3 regions of the Mesorhizobium sp. AA23 genome follow, and region 3 is predicted to be linked to each of the others. Evidence: riboswitches for the same ligand, from Rfam matches in the RefSeq annotation. Region 3 holds a riboswitch; each other region holds the start of a gene.
The links. Region 3 has a riboswitch for cobalamin ahead of A9K66_RS25650 (DUF1636 family protein). Riboswitches for the same ligand answer to the same signal wherever they lie in the genome.
Positions count from the first base shown of each region.

Region 1 (4,805 bases), on a different contig from region 3:
AAGTGGGGGAGAATTGGCCCGGCGAAGCCGAGACGGCCATTTCGACGAGAGCCCGGCGTCGGCATCAGCAACCGGCGCTGGCACGGTGGTGTCCTTGTTCTGTTGCATTTTAGTTGAAACTAATTTGAAAGTTACCCGTTAGCAGCGCGTAGGCGAGCTCAAACTTGCCCTGCTGTCGACAGCTAAGTTGAAAGGAGAAGTCCTAAGCCTTTTTCAGTGCTTGGCGTTGCCGAGACCGCTTTTCTATCATTCGTCTTTCGAGCGGCCTCCAGCCGCGCCTGTCACCGAGGCCGATGCCTGGCAGGGCGAGAAGTAGCCATCGCTCGGCGCATTCGCGCGACGAAGGCTTCGCAGACCGCTGTCGAGCGGACGCTCGATGAGGAGCCACACAAGGTTGGCCTTGGAACAAAGGTCTGGCCATGAAAAAATACCTAGCAGCCGCGCTGGCGATCGCCATCCCGATCGGGCCTGCTTCGGCGCTTGACGTCGGCGTCGGCGGCAAGGTCGGCGGCATCGGCGTGGGCGCCGGATTGGGCGCCGGTTCGCAAGGCGTGTCGGCGGGCGTGGGCGCCAGTGCCGACGGTGTCGGCGGCGCAAACGTCGGCGCATCGACCGGCGGCGGATCGCTCGGCGTCAATGCCGGCGGCAATCTGGGCAGCACCAGTACAGGCGTGTCGACAAGCGTGGGCGCCGCCGCCGCGGGCGACGATCCTTCCGCCGTCAGCGGATCGGCTGCCTCTGCGCAGAACCCGGCCGCGGTGCCGACAGCCCCTGCTTTGGCCAAAAGCGCGACGCAGACCATTGTGCTGCCTCCAGTGCTGAGGCCCTCCAGATCCGCCGGCGGCGACCTCCGGCGGGTCACCAAAGGCTATCGCATCGCGCCGCTGTCACCTCCGAAGGCGATATCCGGCACGCCGGCCGCCGTAGTGCGCGCCTGTCGCGCCGCGATCGCGGCGGCCGCCAAGCCCCTCGGCGCCGTGCGTGTTTACACGGTCAGCGCCGGCCCCTTGCGTCAACGCCGAAGCGGGCTCAACGCGCCGATCGAGGTGCGCATAGACTATGACGGGCGAGGCGGCATCGAAGTGAGGCAGGCGAAAGTCGGCTGTCGCCTAAATGCGAAGGGCGCGGTCACCGCGGTGATTTAGGCAAAGGCACAACGGCCGTTGCCATCCTTCCTGCCGGTTGCAACCTCGGCGGTTGGCATTTCCCGCCCCACAAGGTGGGGAAGAGGTGGCTCGGCGCAGCCGAGGCGGAGCGGGGGAGCGCCATATCCGATAACCCTGCCGACCGCAGGCGCGGACCTCAGCCGGCTGCAGACAAGGCGCCCGCGCTTCGGCTAGAGTTCCGCCGGGCGCAAAAAAATCATCGAAGGGGAGCATCGCGATGAACGAAGTCAGGCCAATCGCCGAGATCGCCAGCTATCACGCCCATATCTACTACGGCGGGGAGGCCGAGCGGCAGCACGCCGAATGGCTTCGCCAGCGCATCGCAGAGCGTTTCCGCGTGCGCCTGGGCAATTGGCGCGACGAGCCAGTCGGCCCGCACAAGCAAGCCATGTACCAGGTCTCCTTCGCCACCGAGATCTTTGCCACGCTGGTTCCCTGGCTGATGCTGAACCATGGCGGCCTAAGCATCCTCATCCATCCGAACACCACCAACCCCAAGCGCGACCACCTTATCGACCCGATCTGGATCGGCCAGGCGCTGCCGGTGAAGGGCGACGTGCTTGGCGAAGAGGACGAGGCGGAAGAGGCGCTGGAGGTGAATACCGAGCCGACGCTGGGGGTGTGAGGGGGGGCGCAGCCCTCTCGTCACGATGGCGTGAGAGGCCGCTGGCCGTCGGAGTTGTTAATTGACTGGCCAATCGCGGTGTGGCGAATTCGCGCCGATGGTTCCCTTCGGGGATCAAAAGGGAACGCGGTGCGGAGAAATCCAAAGCCGTGGCTGCCCCCGCAACTGTAAGCGGCGTGCCGGTTTCACGATGCCACTGGCTGCATGGGCCGGGAAGGCGAAAGCGGCGGGAATCCGCGAGCCAGGAGACCTGCCATCATGGACGTCAAAGCAGAACATCGGACGGGGTGATCCGGTGTGCGCGCCTGGCCGGAGGGCGGGGCGAGTTCCCTGCGATGACAGGCAACGTCAAAGGCAGAACCATGCTGATCCAACTATCGAAAATGCTGAACAAAACCGCGCCGGACCTGAAGGCCAGGCTGATTACAATCTACGGGGCGCTCGCCATTCTCAACGTCGGGGCGTGGCTGTGGGCTTTCGTCGCCTTCCACGACAAGCCGACATTGCTTGGCGTCGCTCTCGTCATTTATGGCCTCGGCTTGCGCCATGCCGTCGATGCCGACCACATAGCGGCCATCGACAATGTCACGCGCAAGCTGATGCAGAACGGCAAACGGCCGGTCTCCGTCGGTTTCTTTTTCGCACTCGGCCATTCGACGATCGTCGTCATCGTCGCTGCGGCTATCGCGGCGGCAACGTCCCTGCTCGGCCGTTTCCAGAGCCTTCAGGAGATTGGCGGCACGATCAGTACCGGCATTTCCGCACTCTTCCTGCTCGCCATCGCGGCGATGAACATCGTCATCTTCTTGTCGATCTACAGAAGCTATCGGCGGGTGCGGGCCAGTGGGGCGTTTGTCGAGGAGGATCTGGACCTGCTGCTCAACAATCGCGGCTTCCTGGCCCGCGTCTTCCGCCCGATGTTCCGGCTGGTGTCGCAGAGCTGGCACATGTTCCCACTTGGTTTCCTCTTCGGCCTTGGCTTCGACACCGCGACCGAAGTCGCCATGTTCGGCGTGTCCGCGGCACAAGCGGCCAAGGGCGTGCCGTTCGAAGCCATTCTGGTCTTCCCGGTGCTTTTCGCGGCCGGTATGTCACTGGTCGACACGACCGATGGTGTGATGATGCTCGGCGCCTATGAGTGGGCCTTTGTCAAGCCGATCCGCAAACTGTACTACAACATGACGATCACCCTGGTGTCGGTCCTTGTCGCAGTACTGATCGGCGGCATCGAGGCGCTCGGCCTGATCGGTGGCAAGCTCGGTCTGTCGGGCGGCTTCTGGAACGGCGTCGGCACGCTCAACGACAATTTCAACAATCTGGGCTTCGCCATTATCGGCATCTTCATCGCCGCCTGGGCGATCTCCTACCTCGTCTACAAGGCCAAGGGGCTGGATGATGTGGAGAGCGCATCCGCAGCAAAGAATTCATAAACCGCCGGCTGCGGCTGGCTGCAGCAGACCAGCCGCATCTCTCTGCCATCAGACGCCGGCGGGCTGCCAGCCTGCCTCCTTGAATGCCTCGGCATCGGGAAGCCGATGACGGCAGCGGTGCTCGCCTTGACATTTTTGTTCCTATTTTGTTCACTGTTGGCCAGACAGCAACAGGAGATAGCCGGCCCGTGCGCACGCGCTTCAAAGGCATGCTGAGGACCCGTAGCCCAAGCCTTTGGAAGTGTGACGGAATTCTGCGCTTGGATAAGCCAGGGGTTAAGGCCTGGGATAAGTCCCATAATCCATAAGCCAGTATCCAGTCCAAATATCCAGAGTCCAGAACAGAAAAGCTGGCGCTTTTCTGTTCTAAAAAAGCGGGGAAGGGGAAAGCAAAAATGGGAGCAGCGCAAGCCATTCGGCGTACGGCGCTACGGCGAGGGCTCGGCGGCGCCAGCGAGCTTCCGACGTGGCGGCGAGCCGCCCTGTTCGGTCTCCCAGGATGCAACCGGCCTCACGTCAGCCCGGCGATCTGCTCATCGGGGTCGAGCTCCGCCCCGCCGGCGACGACCACGTTGGCGAGCGGCGCCGAGAGCGTCCAGCGAACGAGGCCGGGCAGCCGTTCCATGGAGGCGCTGCCGGAGAGGCTGGTGGGGACGACGCGCTGGAGAACGACGCTGCCGAAGCCTTTGTGCGGCTTGGCATCGGCGGCCGCGGCAGGTTCGGAAAAATGTTCCTCCCAGACCAGCTCGAAATCGCTGCCTTCGGGGGCCGGGGCTACCCGCCAGTCCATTCGCACGGTTCCGGCGTCGCCGGCCAGGGCGCCGTATTTCGTCGCGTTGGTGCCCAGCTCATGCAGCGCCATGCCGATGTTCTGCACCGCGTTCAGCCGCAACGTCACGTCCGGCCCGCAAGGCGAGATTCGCTCTTCGTGTCCGAACGGCCGCAGATGTTCGCGCACAAGGTCGGCCATGCCTGCGCCGCGCCAGTCGTTGAGCACCAAGAGGTCGTGCGAGCGCGACAGCGCCATGATGCGTTCGCGGATCTGGTGTTCGAACGCGCGCGGGTCGGTCGCGCGCTTGCTCGTCTCGCGGATCATGGAAAGGATCACGGCGTATTGGTTTTTGACGCGGTGGTTCACCTCGCGCATCAAGAGTTGGATCTGCTGTTCGCTCGCCCGTTTTTCGGTGATGTCGGCCGCCATGCCGAACCATTCCAGGATGCTGCCGGTGTCATCGACGATCGGGATTGCCCGTGAGGTGGTCCAGCCGGCGGACCCGTCGGCGCGCCGCACCCTGTGCTCGAGCTCGAACACGCCGCGCTCCATGATGGCGCGCTCGATCGCCGCCTGGATGCTCGCCTGGTCTTCCGGGAACAGGTATTCGTCGCGCCAGCGGATCGCCGGCCCCTGGGCGCTCGACAGGAAGCCGCGGCCGTCCAGCTCATGCATTTCCTGCCAGTCCGGGCTCATCCGGTAAACCACGTCGGAGCTGGCATTGACCAGCGCGCGAAATCGCTGCTCGCTTTCGCGCACCTTTGCTGCCGCCAGCACCCGGGCCGTGGTCTCCGAAACGATGCAGAGCACGG
Region 1 covers NZ_LYTP01000013.1:1,390-6,194, forward strand. Annotated here, with positions in the region: gene A9K66_RS14895 (hypothetical protein) at 420-1,145, shown strand; gene A9K66_RS14900 (DOPA 4,5-dioxygenase family protein) at 1,384-1,791, shown strand; cobalamin riboswitch at 1,873-2,064, shown strand; gene A9K66_RS14905 (HoxN/HupN/NixA family nickel/cobalt transporter) at 2,154-3,221, shown strand; gene A9K66_RS14910 (HWE histidine kinase domain-containing protein) at 3,733-4,805, opposite strand, start outside.
Region 1: it holds a riboswitch for cobalamin, as region 3 does, so the genes downstream of both, A9K66_RS14905 (HoxN/HupN/NixA family nickel/cobalt transporter) here and A9K66_RS25650 (DUF1636 family protein) in region 3, are expected to answer to the same signal.

Region 2 (4,805 bases), on a different contig from region 3:
CTTGCGCACTGCAGAACGACTGCCCGGGTAATCCCGTGCAGGATATCGCTCGAGAGATCCCGCGTGACGATCGTCCCATCCGAAGTCACGATATGGGCGTTGTTGGAAGAGCCTTCCGTGACGTAACCATCCCTCACTAGCCATGCGTCATCGGCGCCGCGTGATTTCGCCTGCATTTTGGCCATGGAGGGATACAGGAGTTGCACCGTTTTGATGTCGCAGCGCCGCCACCGGAGATCTTCCACGGTTATGACGTGCTGGCCGCGTATGGCGACCGGATTTTCGACAAGTGCCTTCTCTTGTGTGAAGAGCACCACGGTGTTCGGCGTATCCCGAGTAGGAAATATGAAATCGCGGTCGGCCGCGCCCCGGGTGATCTGCAAATAGACAAGTCCCTCGGATACATTGTTCCGTCCAATGAGCTCCCTGTGGATCTTCAAAAGATCTGCTTCGGTCAGGGAGAACGGCATATCGAGTTCACGGAGCGATCGCCGCAGGCGCGCCATGTGACTGGCAAAATCGACGAGCTTGCCATCAAGAACGAGCGTGACCTCATAGACTCCGTCGGCGAACAGGAAGCCCCGATCGAAGACCGAGATACGGGCCTCGCTTTCCGGTAGATAGGATCCACTCACGTAGACTTGGCGCATTGATCGACCTCAAAAATGCAGACCACGCTCACGGCCTTGAGCGAAACTATTGAACTCTTGTCACGGTGCAGGCCTGGGCAGCTTTAAGCGCAAATAGCGGCGCTGCCATCCTGCACCCCTCGACTGCGAAAACGCTATTCGCCAGACAGCAGACGGCTAAGGTCGGGCACAGCCAGAGAAAATTCGTCGGTTCACTCCACAGCGCTTCGCAGCGCGGCGACAAAGGCATCAAGATCGCGCTTAAGCATGTAAATGTGTGGCGAAACCCGCAAACCCTCGACGTGCTCGACCTTGCGGTATTTCACGTGGACCTGGTGTTTCTCGCGAAGGTCGCGCTCGAGTTGCTGCATGTCGATGCTGTCGATCGAAAACAGACTTATCGCAGCGAGGCTGTCCGTGTCGGTCGGCGTATGGAGCCTGAAACCGGGAATGTCCTGGACGAGACCTACCCAATATCGGGTGAGTTCGCGCAGTCGCGCATGCATCCGTTCCGCGCCGATCGCCTTGTGGAATTGAATTGCGGGCGCGATTCCTGCCTGGACAGCGGAATTGTAGGTGCCGAGATTCCAATGGTCGAACCTGTCTATGTGCACCGCGGGCTGGTCGAAAGGTGCAAGCAATGGCCAGGTGGTATCGATCCGGCGTTCGCTGACGACCAGCATCCCGTTGCCGATAGGAGCACCGAGCCACTTGTGCAGGCTGGTGACAAAAAAATCGCAATCGAGTTCGCGGAAGCTGACAGGCATCTGAGCAAAAGTCTGGGCACCGTCGACGACAGTCATGATGTCGCGCTCCCGCGCGATTTCGCAGAGCCGGTTCACCGGCAGGACACGCCCGTTCCAGTGGTACATGTGAGTCAGCTGCAGGACGCGGGTACGCGGGGTCATCGCCTGAACATAGGATTCGATGATGTCGTCGTCGCTGTCCATGAGGTCGAATGTGCAGTTTACAACCTCGATGCCCTCGCGCTGTTGCCGCTGCAGCCAGCCCGCACGAACGCTGGGGTAGTCCCAAGGCGAGATCAGCACTTGATCGCCCTTAGTCACCGGTATTCCGAAGATCGCTGTCGAAAGACCCTCCGACGAATTCCGGTTCAGCGCGATCTCTCCGGGGCTGCAATCGATCAGTTCCGCCAGCTCGCGTTTGATATGAGGAAGTGCTGTGTCGAGCTTGCTCCACATATTGTAGTCGGGATTGCGACTGATGAAGCGGTAGGCGTCAACCGTCGCTTCCTCGACAACAGTCGGTGGGGGACTGACCGCGGCGTTGTTCAAGTTGAGGAGTGGTTCTTGCGGGGGGTATTTTGCGCGGATGCGCTCCCATTCCGCTTCGTCCTCATGTTCGGCGGACCGATCTATTGCAAAAAAATTCATGGGAACGCGCCGGGTCTCATCTGTGGCCCGACAATAAGCGCCGTAGCCCAGCTCAATCTGCCTATTCACATGAGAAGACAGAATTTAATTGCGAACGCCGGTGAATTCGCGAGACGTTGAAGCCCGAGAACGACATCGCTTGGCACAGGGTTAGCCGTGAGGAAGCGAGTGCGGAGATCCGGCCCAATCACGCCAAGAAGAACCGTCACGTTGTCAAGCGATGCGCGAACAATCCCCGGTTTCTGAGAGCGGGCAACGACGGTCAGGCCTGCCAATGCGCCATTGCGCAAACGCGAAGCGCGATGGCGCGTTGCGGTTGGTGCGGGTCTATGGAACGCCGAGCGGTTCTAAGGCTTCAATCGTTCTCCGAGACGAGCGATCGCCGATTTGAGCGGCGCCTCGCCGGCGCCGCAAAAGGTCTCGCTCATCACCAGCTCGGGCAGCGGCAGGCGCTTGCCCCAGCCATGCGCTTCGAGGTCGGGCCTTGGCGCGAATTCCGAGACGCGGCCGACGCAGAGATAGGCGATCGGCGTGACGTGCTCGGGGATCGACAGCAGTCGCTTCAGCGCTTCGGGCTCGATGATGCTCACCCAGCCAACCCCGACGCCTTCCGCCCGCGCCGCGAGCCAGAAATTCTGCACCGCGCAGACGGTGCTGTAGAGGTCCATCTCCGGATTGTGCCAGCGCCCGAGCGGCGAGTTCTTCGAGCGCTGGCGGTCGCAGGTGATGCAGAGGTTGAGCGCGCTTTCGCAGATGCCCTCGAGCTTCAGCTTGCGGTAGAGCGCCCGCCGCTCCACCTCGATCGCCGGCAGTTCCTGTTCGCGCGCGGCGAGGAAAAGGTCGCGCACCTGCCGCCGCCTTGTGGCGTCCCGGATGATGATGAAGTTCCAGGGCTGCATGTAGCCGACCGACGGCGCGTGGTGTGCCGCGGTGAGCAGCCGCGCCAAAACGCCGTCGTCGAGATCGTCGGTAAGGAAATGGCTGCGCACGTCGCGCCGGGTGAACATGGCCCGGTAGACGGCGTCGCGCGCCAATTGGTCAAAGTCATCGCCGCCGGCGGCGGCTGTTCGTGCCTGCATCGCTTGTCCCCTTGCGATAAGCAGTCCTCCGCCTGACCATGCGGATGACCATGTCTGCCGGGCCGGTCTTCTGGCTCGGGATCGACCCGCATCCGGCGCCTTCCCGTCTGGGACAGTGGCGTTTGCCGGCGCGGTCCCCCTCACAGCGTTGGGCACGCCACGGATTTCAACCGTGTTCCCGATTCTCCCGCGTTGCGGGCACCAGGCAGCGACGCGACCTTATCGCGAAGCCGAGGCCGGGCCAATGCCGCCAGCGACACGATTGGGCGCGATTTCCCCAATCATTCGGCGCTGAAACATGGCTATCCGTGCGACAGGTGCCTAGATTAGGCGCCATGACCACTCGTCTTTACACTCATCCGGTATTCCTGGAACACCTCACGCCGGCCGGCCACCCCGAGCGGCCCGACCGTTTGCGCGCCATCGAGCGCGTGCTCGACGACGAGGCTTTTTCGGCCCTCGACCGCGTCGAGGCGCCGGAAGGCGACGAGGCGACTATCCTTTACGCGCATCCGGAGGATTTCGTCGGCCGTGTCCGCGCTGCGATTCCCGAGACGGGGATCGTCTCGATCGATGCCGACACCAGCGCCAGCCCGAAAAGCTGGCAGGCCGCGGTGACGGCGATCGGCGCGGCGAACGCCGCCGTCGACGATGTGTTCGAGGGCCGTGCCGCCAATGTCTTCGTTGCCGCGCGTCCGCCCGGCCATCACGCCGAAAAAGCGACCGCGATGGGCTTTTGCCTGTTCAACACCGCGGCGATCGCCGCCCGTTATGCGCAGGAGAAGCATCTGGCCGAGCGCGTCGCCATCGTCGATTGGGATGTGCATCACGGCAACGGCACGCAGGACATTTTCTGGGACGATCCGTCGGTGCTCTATTGCTCGACCCACCAGATGCCGCTTTATCCGGGCACCGGTGCCAAGAGCGAGACCGGCGCCGGCAACATCGTCAACGCGCCGCTTGCGCCGAGCACCGGCAGCGACACGTTCCGCGACGCCTTCCTGTCGCGCGTGCTGCCGTCGATCGACGCCTTCCAGCCGGATCTGATCATCATTTCCGCCGGTTTCGATGCGCACCATCGCGATCCGCTGGCCGCGATCAACCTGACCGAGGATGATTTCGACTGGGCGACCGGCCAGCTGATGGAGCGCGCCGGGCGCCACAGCGGCAACCGGCTCGTCAGCCTGCTGGAGGGCGGTTACGATCTGCAAGGATTGGCATTTTCGGTCGCCGCCCATGTCGGGCGGCTGATGAAGGGATGAATGATGGCTGATGAAGCTAACCAAGACGTCAAGGTGATGAGCTTCGAACAGGCGCTCGACGCGCTGGAGAAGATCGTCGATGATCTGGAGCGCGGCGACGTTCCGCTCGACCAGTCGATCAAGATCTACGAGCGCGGCGAGGCGCTGAAGGCTCATTGCGACCGCTTGCTCAAGGCCGCCGAGGACAAGGTCGAGAAGATCAGGCTCTCGCGCGACGGCAAGCCGGTTGGAACGGAGCCGCTCGACGCCGAGTGAGGTGTATTGATATTCAGGTGAGGCCGCCTGCAAACGCGGCTTTCTGCGGTTCCGGTGCTCACGTCCTTCAAGTACGCTCCGGTCCGGTTCTCGGAACCCGCCATTTTCGGCTCGGTCTGACCTGAATCTCAACACACCTCGGTGCACAATGTCAGACCGGTTCGGGCAGAAAGCAGGTAAGGAGTT
Region 2 covers NZ_LYTP01000028.1:396,049-400,853, forward strand. Annotated here, with positions in the region: gene A9K66_RS21640 (D-amino-acid transaminase) at 1-650, opposite strand, end outside; gene A9K66_RS21645 (aminotransferase class V-fold PLP-dependent enzyme) at 842-2,023, opposite strand; gene bluB (5,6-dimethylbenzimidazole synthase) at 2,371-3,102, opposite strand; cobalamin riboswitch at 3,145-3,323, opposite strand; gene A9K66_RS21655 (histone deacetylase family protein) at 3,438-4,364, shown strand; gene A9K66_RS21660 (exodeoxyribonuclease VII small subunit) at 4,368-4,619, shown strand.
Region 2: it holds a riboswitch for cobalamin, as region 3 does, so the genes downstream of both, bluB (5,6-dimethylbenzimidazole synthase) here and A9K66_RS25650 (DUF1636 family protein) in region 3, are expected to answer to the same signal.

Region 3 (4,805 bases):
CGCAGGTCCGGATGGCCGGAGAAGAGCACGCCGTAGAGATCATAGGTCTCGCGCTCGAACCAGTCGGCGCCGGGATAGACGCCGGTCAGCGACGGCACCAGCGTCTCCTCGTCGGCCTGGACCTTGAGGCGGATGCGGACGTTCTGCTTCGGCGACAACAGGTGGTAGACGACGTCGAAGCGCTTGGCACGCGACGGATAGTCGGCGCCGCAAATGTCGATGATCGAGACGAACTGGCAGCGCGGGTCGTCGCGCAGGAAGGTCGCGACCTCGGTCAAGTTGCCCGGCTCGACGCAAACCGTCAGTTCGCCATAAGCAAGCACCGTTTCGCCGATGCGGCCGGAGAGCTTCTCGCCGAGATAGGTGGAGAGTTCGTGCAACGCCAAGGCCATTGGTTCACCGTTCGATCGTGCCGGTGCGGCGGATCTTCTTCTGCAACAGGAGAATGCCGTAGAGCAGCGCTTCGGCGCTCGGCGGGCAGCCGGGGACATAGATGTCGACCGGCACGATGCGGTCGCAGCCGCGCACCACCGAATAGGAATAGTGATAATAGCCGCCGCCATTGGCGCACGAACCCATCGAGATGACGTAGCGCGGCTCCGGCATCTGGTCGTAGACCTTGCGCAGCGCCGGCGCCATCTTGTTGGTCAGTGTACCCGCGACGATCATGATATCGGACTGGCGCGGAGACGCGCGCGGCGCGACGCCGAACCTCTCCGAGTCATAGCGCGGCATCGAGGTGTGGATCATCTCGACCGCGCAGCAGGCGAGACCGAAGGTCATGAACATCAGCGAGCCGCTGCGCGCCCAAGTGATCAGCGCCTCGGTCGAGGTGACAAGGAAGCCCTTGTCGGCCAGCTCATTATTGATCTCGAGGAAGAAGGGATCGTCCTCCCCCACCGGCCTGCCGGTGTTGGGATCGATGATGCCCTTGGGCTTCGGCGCGACGAGGGTGCCTGAACTGTCGTTCAATCCCATTCCAGCGCTCCTTTTTTCCATTCATAGGCAAAGCCGATGGTCAGCACCGCCAGGAACACCATCATCGACCAGAAGCCGAGCATGCCGAGCTTGGAGAAGGACACCGCCCACGGGAACAGGAAGGCGACCTCGAGATCGAAGATGATGAACAGGATCGACACCAGGTAGAAGCGGATGTCGAACTTCATGCGGGCGTCGTCGAATGAGTTGAACCCGCATTCATAGGCGGAAAGCTTTTCCGGATCGGGATTGCGGTAGGCAACCAGGAACGGCGCAACGATCAGCGCCAGGCCGACAACCATCGCCACTGCGATGAAGAGCACGATGGGCAGATACGAACTTAGGAGTGCGCTCATGCGGCGACTTTCCTTCGGCGGCCAGTTCACTTTGATTACAGCAACGGACTCTAAGGCGGAAGCGTGACAGTTTAACCCGCTGAACCGTTTTAGGTGGCCTATGCTGCGACGCGGCGAGGGTTAGCGCAGCGGTTTCGGCGACGCAAGTCAAACCTTGTTCAAAATCCGGCCCTGGACGCCATATCGGAAGAAACTGGTCCGATCCGCTCCTGTTTGATTTCCTTCATGTTTCACTCCACTTTTCTATCCTGACATATCTCCCGCCATTTGCCTGTTAGCATGGCCGGAATCACCGACTGGAAATCCCGGCAAAGGATCAGGGCAAGGTAGCTGGATGAAAGAAAAGATCTCGCTCGCCGCAGCAAGGCGCATTGCGCTCGGCGCGCAGGGTTTTACCGATGCGCGGCCGGCCGGCACGCCCGATCGTCGCCATCTCGCCCGTGTGCTTTCCCGAACTGGCCTGCTGCAGATCGATTCCGTCAGCGCCGTGGTGCGCGCCCACTATATGCCGCTCTACTCGCGCCTCGGCCCCTACCCCCTTGCGCTGCTCGACAACGCGGCCGTCACGCGCAAGCGAACCGTCTTCGAATACTGGGCCCATGAGGCTTCCTTCCTGCCCGTCGAGACCTATCCGTTGATGCGCTGGCGCATGCAGCGGGCCGAGAAAGGCGAGGAAATGTATCTCGGCCTCGCCAAATGGGGCCGCGAGCGCAAGGCGATGATCGAGGAGATCTACGGGCAAGTCGCGGAACGCGGGCCGATCGCCGCCTCCGACATCGAAGGCCACAAGGGCAATGGCGGATGGTGGGGCTGGAGCGAGGCCAAGCACGCTTTCGAATGGCTGTTCTGGGCCGGGCGCATCACCACCGCCTACCGGCGAGGATTCGAGCGCTATTACGACCTGCCCGAGCGGGTTCTGCCGCCGGCCATCCTCGACCTGCCGGTGCCCTCGGTCGAGGACGCGCATCGCCAATTGCTGCGCATTTCCGCCCGCGCCCATGGCATCGCCACCTATGGCGATCTGCGTGACTATTTCCGCCTGGCGCCTGGCGATACGAGAGCCAGAATCGAGGAACTGGTCGAGATGGGCGAACTGCTGCCGGTGAAGGTCGAAGGCTGGGACAAGCCCGCCTATCTCCACAAGGACGCCCGCTTTCCGCGCCGCATCGAGGCCCGCGCCCTGCTCGCGCCCTTCGATCCGGTGGTATTCGAACGCACCCGGACGGAAAAACTCTTCGGCTTCCGCTACCGCATCGAGATCTACACGCCGGCCGAGAAGCGCCAGTACGGCTACTACGTGCTGCCTTTCCTGCTCGGCGACCGGATCGTTGCCCGGGTCGATTTGAGAGCTGACCGGCCGGCCGGCGTGCTGCGCGTCCATGCGGCTTTTGCCGAAGCCGGCGCTCCCGCCGAAACGGCCGCACAGCTCTTCGGTGAGTTGAAACAGATGCAGGCATGGCTCGGCTTGGAAACCATCGAGGTGACGCCGGCCGGCGACCTTGGGCCGGCGTTGACCGACATTTCGGTGTCGTAGCCGCGCGTTGACATGCCAGCACCTCTAAGCCTAAATCCGCCGCAGACGGTCTCCTCCCGGCAAGGGGAGGAGCCAGAGGGAATGCGGTGCGGGAAAACCCAAATCCGCGGCTGTCCCCGCAACTGTGAGCGACGAGCCTCAGCCGAAAACCACTGGGATGTTCCCGGGAAGGCGGCGTAAGGCGACGACCCGCGAGCCAGGAGACCTGCCGTCTGAGACATGAGAATCCGATCGCTCGGCGGGTTTTCCGGGCAAGGAGCCTGGTTTTGGATTGCAACGTCAGTTTTCCGGCTAGTACCGCGGACATTTCGTCCGAACCCCGCGACGCGCTATCGGAAGTGACCGTCATCGTCTGCTCCTCCTGCCGCGATGAGACCGGTTCGGACGCGCATCCGCGCGCCGGCGCCCTCCTTGCCGAAGACGCGCGCCGCGCCGCGCCGGACGAGAAAATCCGCATCCGCACCGTCGAGTGTCTCGGCAATTGCAAACGCCGCCTGAGCGCGGCGCTGCTGCGCGACGGCTGCTGGAGCTATGTCTTCGGTGACCTGGAAACGACCAGCGGGGCCGACCTCGTCACCGGCGCAAAGCTCTTTGCCACCTCGACCGACGGCCTCATCCCCTGGCGAGGCCGGCCCGATTCCCTCAAGCGCGGCCTGGTTGCCCGCCTCCCTCCCCTCGACCTGCTGAAGGACTGACATGACCGCATCCCTCTCCCGTGTTCCCTGCACTGTCGTCACCGGCTTTCTCGGCGCCGGCAAGACCACGCTGATCCGCAACCTGCTCGAAAACGCCAAGGGCAAGCGGCTGGCGATCATCGTTAACGAATTCGGCGATGTCGGCATCGACGGTGAGATCCTGAAAGGCTGCGGCATCGACACCTGCCCAGAGGAAAATATCGTCGAGCTCGCCAATGGCTGCATCTGCTGCACCGTCGCCGACGATTTCGTGCCGGCGCTCGACCGGATCCTGTCGCGCACGCCGAAGGTCGACCACATCCTGATCGAAACCTCCGGCCTCGCTTTGCCGAAGCCGCTCGTCCAGGCCTTCCAGTGGCCGACGGTGAAGAGCCGCGTCACGGTCGATGGCGTCATCGCCGTGGTCGACGGTCCGGCGCTGGCCGACGGCCGCGTCGCCTCCGACCTAGACGCCTTGCAGGCGCAGCGCGCCGCCGACGACTCGCTCGACCACGATGATCCGGTCGAAGAGGTGTTCCAGGACCAGATCGCTTGCGCCGACCTCATCATCCTGTCGAAGAGCGATCTGATGGACGCGGCCGGCTCGGAGCGCGCCAATGCCGTCATCGGCGAGCACGTGGCGCGCGCGGTCAAGGTCGTGCCGACCGCACAGGGCAAGGTCGACCCGTCGGTGCTGCTCGGTCTTGGCCTCGCCGTCGAGGACGACATCGAGAACCGCAAGACCCATCACGATGACGAGCTCGACCATGAGCATGACGATTTCGACTCCTTCGTCCTCGATATCCCGTCCATCGCCAGTCCGGATGAGCTGGCAAAGCGCGTCGCTCTCGCCGCCGAGCAGGAAAACGTTCTGCGCGTCAAAGGCTTTGTCGAGGTGGGTGGCAAGCCGATGCGGCTGCTGCTCCAGGCCGTCGGCCCGCGCGTCAACCACTATTACGACCGCGCCTGGACGCCGGACGACGACCGCCGATCGCGGCTCGTCGTCATCGGCCTCAAGGGGCTGAACCGCCCGGCGATCGAGCGTATCCTCGCCGGCTGAGGCAAGACCGAACCGCGATGCACATCCTCACCACGACATCCGCCTCGCTCGACGATCTCGCCGAGCCGATCGACCTCAGGCAGACGCCTGCGGATGTCGTGGCCCTGTCCTTCACCGACAGCGATCTCGCCGGCCTCGCCGCTGCCTGGAAGGCCGACGCCGCTCGGCTGCCGTCGATGCGGCTGGCAGCACTTCGCGATCTC
Region 3 covers NZ_LYTP01000031.1:4,340-9,144, reverse strand. Annotated here, with positions in the region: gene A9K66_RS25670 (NADH-quinone oxidoreductase subunit C) at 1-392, opposite strand, end outside; gene A9K66_RS25665 (NADH-quinone oxidoreductase subunit B) at 397-978, opposite strand; gene A9K66_RS25660 (NADH-quinone oxidoreductase subunit A) at 969-1,334, opposite strand; gene A9K66_RS25655 (winged helix-turn-helix domain-containing protein) at 1,669-2,868, shown strand; cobalamin riboswitch at 2,898-3,096, shown strand; gene A9K66_RS25650 (DUF1636 family protein) at 3,135-3,563, shown strand; gene cobW (cobalamin biosynthesis protein CobW) at 3,565-4,602, shown strand; gene cobN (cobaltochelatase subunit CobN) at 4,620-4,805, shown strand, end outside.